Linked DNA regions of Spirulina major PCC 6313. The protein of the gene in region 1 interacts with the protein of each later gene in a pairwise test. Links are inferred from orthologs where the notes say so. Each region holds a gene or a part of one and is shown in the gene's direction. Other genes may lie near its edges. The genes, in order: ctaD and SPI6313_RS12110.

Region 1 (3,281 bases):
CGAGGGGGCGATTGTCTATGCCGTGATCAAGTTTCGCCATCGTCCGGGGGATGAAAGTGATAGCTTTCCGGTCAAAGGTAATTTTTCCCTAGAAATTTTTTGGACGGCGATCCCGGCCTTTTTAGTCATTGGACTAGGGATTTACAGCGTCCAGGTCTACAACCAGATGGGAGGCTTTGATACGGCCGGGCAAATGGCCCACAACCATACCCACCACCACGCAGTCCAGGTGGCAAGCTTACCCAGGGATGGGGACGCGATGCCTCTGCTGGCTAGTGCAGACCCCAATGCCTATGGCATCGGGGCAACGCCGGAAGAAGGAATGCGGATGGCGGATTTAGAAGTTGATGTGGCGGGGATGCAGTACGCCTGGATTTTCACCTATCCAGAGACGGGGATTGTCACCGGGGAATTGCATGTGCCGGTGGATCAAGATATCAAGCTCAACATCGAAGCGAAAGATGTGCTCCATGCCTTCTGGTTACCGGAGTTTCGGATTAAGCAGGATGCGATTCCGGGCAAAACGACTCAACTCCGCTTTGTGGCGACGCAAACGGGGACGTACCCGATTGTTTGTGCAGAGTTGTGTGGGGCGTATCATGGCGGGATGCGATCGCAAATTATCGTCCATAGCCCCGAAGACTATGCCGATTGGGTGGCATCGAATACCGTGGCCCAGGGTTTGGCAACGGAGTCTGTGGCGATCGCGTCTGAACTGACCGACAGCGATCGCATCCTGGCCCACACCGCCGATCAACCCATCACCCCAACGATGCTCGACCAAATCCCCACCCCCACGGCCCTCTAATGCCGTCGGTTCACCTATTATTCTGACCTTGATCGATTCTCAAAACTAACGTATGGCACAAGCACAACTTCCAATGCAATCGCCATCACCGCAGCCTCAGGAGCAGAGTGGTCATCACCATCCTGAGCAGTGGTCTTGGTATCACTACTTTCTCTACAACACAGACCACAAGGTGATCGGGATTCAATATCTCGTCACGGCGTTTGTGTTTTATCTCATTGCCGGGGTGATGGCTCTGCTAATGCGGACGGAGCTATATACCGCCGATCCGGATTTCCTCGCGCCGGAAGTCTACAACATGCTGCTGACGAACCACGGCACGTTGATGATCTTTTTCTGGATTGTCCCGGCGGCGATCGGGGGGTTTGGTAACTACCTCGTGCCGTTGATGATCGGGGCGAAGGATATGGCGTTTCCGAATTTGAATGCGATCGCCTTCTGGCTCAACCCCATTGCCGCCATTTTTCTATTTGCTAGTTTGTTCTACGGGGGAGCACAGGCCGGCTGGACATCCTACCCGCCCTTGAGCTTGATCACCAACAACATGGGGCAGAGCCTTTGGATTCTCGCCATTGCCTTGATTGGTACTTCGTCGATCTTGGGGGCACTCAACTTCCTCGTCACGATCTACAAACTCAAAACGCCAAACATGCAGTGGGATGAGTTGCCCCTGTTCTGTTGGGCCATGGTGGCCACCTCGCTGTTAGCCCTCTTCTCCACCCCGGTTTTGGCCATTGGCCTGATCATGCTCTTGTTTGATATCAACTTCGGCACCGGCTTTTTCCGGCCCGAAATGGGCGGCGATGTGGTGGTCTATCAACACCTGTTTTGGTTCTATTCCCACCCGGCGGTGTATCTGATGATTCTGCCGATCTTTGGGATTATGTCCGAGGTGATTTCCACCCACGCCCGCAAGCCGATTTTTGGCTATAAAGCGATCGCCTATTCCAGCCTCGCCATCTGCGTCGTCGGTCTCTTCGTCTGGGTTCACCACATGTTCACCAGCGGCACCCCCGCCTGGATGCGGATGTTCTTCACGATCTCCACCCTGATCGTCGCCGTCCCCACCGGAGTCAAAATCTTCAGTTGGGTCGCCACCCTCTGGGGCGGTAAAATCCGTCTCACCAGTCCCCTGCTCTTTGCCGTCGGTCTGTTGGCCATGTTCGTCTTCGGCGGCTTAAGCGGGGTCACCCTCGGCGCGGCTCCCTTCGACATCCATGTCCACGATACCTACTATGTGGTGGCGCATTTCCACTACGTCCTCTTTGGCGGCTCCGTCTTTGGGCTGTACGCCGCGATTTACCACTGGTTCCCGAAAATCACAGGGCGGATGTACAACGAAACCCTCGGCCGGATTCACTTTGTCCTCACCTTCATCGGCACGAACCTCACCTTCTTGCCGATGCATAACTTGGGCTTGCAGGGGATGCCGCGCCGGATCGCCATGTACGACCCGCAGTTTGAATTTATCAACAAAATCTGTACCTACGGGTCGATGATCCTGGGGATTTCGATTTTGCCCTTCTTCTTCAATATGATTTGGAGTTGGAGTCAAGGCACACCTGCGGGCCGCAATCCCTGGCGATCGCTCACCCTCGAATGGCAAACCACCTCCCCCCCGGCCATCGAAAACTTCGATGAAGAACCCATCGTCTGGGCTGGCCCCTACGATTACGGGGTGGATACCCAAACCTTTGAAGCCGATGATCCCACGGTCGAGGAAATCCTCGCCGAAGTCGGTCAAGAAATGAAATAATCTACACCCTAGCGATCGGGGAGGCGGATGGTTAAGGCCATCCATTGAGCCGCCTCCCCCTGGTTGAACCATTGCCGAATTCAGGAGTTAACCAATCGATGACCACCACCCTAGATGCGTCTCAAAATGGAGCCTATCCCGCCGAAACGATCGCTGCTGCGAGCGAAAGCCACGGTGAACACGGCGACCATCGCGTCCTTGGTCTGATGACCTTCCTCGCCTCCGAATCCCTGATGTTTTTCGGGATTTTCACGGCTTACTTAATCTATCGCTCTACGGCGGAAGTCTGGCCCCCAGAAGGCACCGAAGTCGAACTCTTTTTACCCGCGATCAACACGATCATTCTGGTGTCCAGTAGCTTTGTAATTCACATGGGCGATCTGGCGATCAAAAAAGGAAAGGTGCAACAAATGCGCCTTTGGTACGCCGCCACGATTGTGATGGGCTTGGTCTTCCTCGGTGGACAGGTGTATGAATACACCGAATTGGGGTATGGACTGTCAACCAATGTGTTTTCCAGTTGTTTCTATGTAATGACGGGATTCCACGGGTTGCACGTCTTGGTGGGCGTGTTGATGATGGTGGGGGTCTTGTGGCGATCGCGCCGCCCCGGCCACTACAGCGCCACAAAGCACACCGGCGTTGAAATGACTGAAATTTATTGGCACTTCGTCGATATTATCTGGATCATTCTCTTCGTCCTCCTTTACATTTTGA
Region 2 (3,179 bases), 2.0 Mb from region 1 along the record:
CCGTTGCCGGCCTTGCGATCGCTCCTCACCATTGCCGGATCGGCCGGGGTTTCTCCCCATGCCGCCGCCGAAGTTGCGATCGTGGCTCAGTTTTTTGAGCATGACTCGATCGACCCAGGCCAAGCCACGCCCGCCCAGGTACAGTCTGCCTTGGCTACAGCGGTGGAACTGTGCCATTTTGCGGGGGATGCTTGGTGGGATGGTACATGGGGCGAAACCTCAGGCTTGCAGTTGGCGCAGGATCGCCAGGTTGCGATCGCTCAACTCAAACACCTCGACGCACCCACGCCCCCCTTCGTCTGTCTGTCGGGCCACTGGCTCCAGTTGGGGCCAGATTTTCACCTTGACCTCGAAGGCTTAGGGTTCCCAACGGTCTTTCTCCACAAAGGGTCTAGCCATGTGGTGGTGAGTCTCTGGCCCGTGGCGGAAATATCCACGGCGTTACTCATGGGGTATATGTATGCACTGTTAAAGGACAACATCACGCCTGCGATCGCCCTCCATCAGTCCCAAAACTGGCTGCAAACCTTAACCTATCAAGACCTGCTGCACCACTACGAGACCCTCCTCAAGCACCTGACCCACGCCGCCCCCCCCGGCCTTGACCACCTCAAAATCGCCCAGAACCTCGCCCAAGCCAAAGCCGAACGCCTCGGCCCAACGGTCTGCCCCTACGCCCATCCCTACTATTGGGCGGGTTTCACGATCACGGGCCTGCCCTACGGCCTCCATACCCCCTAGTCCCTTCGCCCTCGGTGGAGAAACCTTGGGCATTCCCCCATCCCGACTTCATCTAAAAAAGTATTAAAGACAGCAACACCTCCGGCAACTCACCCCATACACTGGGGAGTTAATCCCTATTTATGCTGTGTTGAGAGGCCGCTTTACCGTGAAATTAGCCACCCGCATCAATCAAGTTCCTGCATCGATGACATTAGCCATTTCCGCCAAGTCCAAGGCGATGAAAGAGGACGGCATTGATGTGTGTAGCTTTAGTGCGGGGGAACCGGATTTTGATACCCCCGACCACATTAAAGCAGCGGCGAAAGCGGCCCTCGATGCGGGTAAAACGCGCTACGGCCCGGCGGCGGGGGAACCGAAATTACGAGCAGCGATCGCCCACAAACTCCAAACCCATAACCAACTCCCCTACGAAGCCGCCAATGTGATCGTCACCAACGGCGGCAAGTTTTCCCTCTATAACCTGATGATGACCCTGATTGAACCGGGGGATGAGGTGATTATTCCCGTGCCCTATTGGGTGAGTTATCCGGAAATGGTGAAGCTTGCCGGCGGTACGCCGATTTTAGTCGAAACCACGGCGGCATCGGGCTACCGGATTACCCCGGAGCAGTTGCAGGCGGCGATTACCCCCCAGACGAAACTGTTTGTTCTCAATTCGCCCTCGAACCCCACCGGCTCAGTGTATCCGCCAGCGGAGATCCGGGCGTTGGCGGATGTGGTGGTGGCGGCGGATATTCTCGTTGTGTCCGATGAGATTTATGAAAAGATTCTCTACGATGGGGCGGAGCATTTGAGTATTGGAGCGGTGAGTCCGGCGGCGTTTGAGCGGACGATTATTAGTAATGGGTTTGCGAAGGCCTACGCGATGACGGGCTGGCGGTTGGGCTATGCGGCGGGGCCGTTGCCGTTGATTCAAGGGATGAATAAGATGCAGGGCCACAGCACGTCCAATGTCTGCACGTTTGCGCAGTTTGGGGCGATCGCTGCCCTCGAAGGCACTCAGGAGCCGTTGGAGATTATGCGGGCGGCGTTTACGGAACGGCGGGCCTATGTGTTGGATGCGATCGCCGCGATTCCGGGCATTTCCTGCACCCGGCCCGATGGGGCGTTTTATGTCTATCTTGACATCGCTAAACTCGGTGTCCCGGCCCTGGAATTTTGCGATCGCTTCTTAGACGAGCATTTTGTTGCCTCCGTCCCCGGTGAAGCCTTTGGTACCCAAGGCTGCGTCCGGTTCTCCTATGCCACCAGCCTAGACTCCATCAAAAAAGGCATGGATCGCCTCCAAACCTTCGTGGCTAAACTCGCCTAACCCAATCCCAGAACCAACCCAGGTTTAGGGGGAAGCGATGTCATTGCGTTCGGCAATCACGGCGCGGGGGACGCGGACGAGTTGGTACGCGCCCTCTTGGTCGAGGGTTTGATAGTCCTGGGGCTTGAGGTAGAGTTCGTCGATGATCACCGGGTTGGCGAGAATGAGGATAGAGGTGGCATCGTCTGGGGGATTGTCGCGGGTGCGTTTGACGTAGGTGGCGGCGTGGGGAGCGTGGGAAAAGTAGTGAATGGGGGTTTGGGCGTAGAAGGAGACGCTGGGTTTGCGAAAGCCAATCATGAAGAGTTCTTCGGTGGGTTGTTTTTCGTGACCGGCGAGGATGGCCAGGTGGCGGAGGGGGGCCTGTCGTTCCTGATCGACGAGGATAAGGGTGGGAATCATCGTGAAGCTGAGGAAGCAGAAAAAGCCGATCACCTGGGCCACAATCACCCAACGCCAGGTTTTGCGATGGAGGAGCAAGAACGCGATCGCAATTCCCAAGGCGATCCAAATACTGCCGCCGATTTCCGGAATCAGGGATTGGTCTAAGGTCTGGGAAAAGTTGGGGGCGGCGGTATCGGGGCCGAGGAGGCTGGGGAAAATCCACCAAAAGACCCCGGTGGCGATCGCAAATATCGCACTGAACACCCCCGTGATTAAGATTCCTGCCGTATGGCGCGGTTGATGGGCCATGGAGGGCAACTTGTTCAGGGACAGTTCATAACTCCAGAGTTGCGCCACGAGGATCGCCGCCGCTGGCAGCAGGGGCAAGGTGTAGCTGGGGAGTTTGGTGACAGCCACGGTAAAAAAGCCAAAGATCACAATCACCCAAATCACCGCTAACAAACCCAGTTGAGCTTGGCGGGGTTGAGCGCACCAAAAGCGGCGTTGCCAGAGGTTGAGGCGAGCGATCGCCAAAGGCAGGGAAACCGACCAGGGCAAAAACCCCACCAGCACCACGAGGAAATAGAAATACCACGGCGCTGAATGTTGATTCACCACACGGGTAAAGCGATCGAGGTTGTGATAGCCAAAAAAGTCATTGATATAGGATTCTCCATTGGCTTGGATCACCAGCACATACCAAGGAATCGTGATCACCGCAAAAATCAGCAGCCCGCTC

What was found.
Region 2: the proteins of ctaD (region 1) and SPI6313_RS12110 interact in binary tests that used the Escherichia coli proteins (3 or more experiments, as listed by UniProt). The link is inferred for Spirulina major PCC 6313 from one-to-one orthologs.

Annotation. Positions count from the first base shown.
Region 1 is NZ_KV878783.1:4,783,996-4,787,276, reverse strand. What follows is about bases 267-3,222. They hold ctaD (cytochrome c oxidase subunit I), read left to right. Parts: upstream 267-881; coding sequence 882-2,564; downstream 2,565-3,222. Other genes in these bases: SPI6313_RS21160 (cytochrome c oxidase subunit 3), read left to right, coding at 2,663-3,222; SPI6313_RS21170 (cytochrome c oxidase subunit II), read left to right, coding at 267-808. In the rest of the region: more of SPI6313_RS21170, read left to right, coding at 1-266; more of SPI6313_RS21160, read left to right, coding at 3,223-3,281. UniProt on the Escherichia coli protein: Cytochrome bo(3) ubiquinol oxidase is the terminal enzyme in the aerobic respiratory chain of E.coli that predominates when cells are grown at high aeration.
Region 2 is NZ_KV878783.1:2,752,216-2,755,394, forward strand. Bases 119-2,972 are described here. They hold SPI6313_RS12110 (pyridoxal phosphate-dependent aminotransferase), read left to right. Parts: upstream 119-889; coding sequence 890-2,056; downstream 2,057-2,972. Other genes in these bases: SPI6313_RS12105 (CHAT domain-containing protein), read left to right, coding at 119-741; SPI6313_RS12115 (ArnT family glycosyltransferase), read right to left, coding at 2,081-2,972. In the rest of the region: more of SPI6313_RS12105, read left to right, coding at 1-118; more of SPI6313_RS12115, read right to left, coding at 2,973-3,179. UniProt on the Escherichia coli protein: Shows aminotransferase activity with methionine and histidine as substrates, and to a lesser extent also with phenylalanine.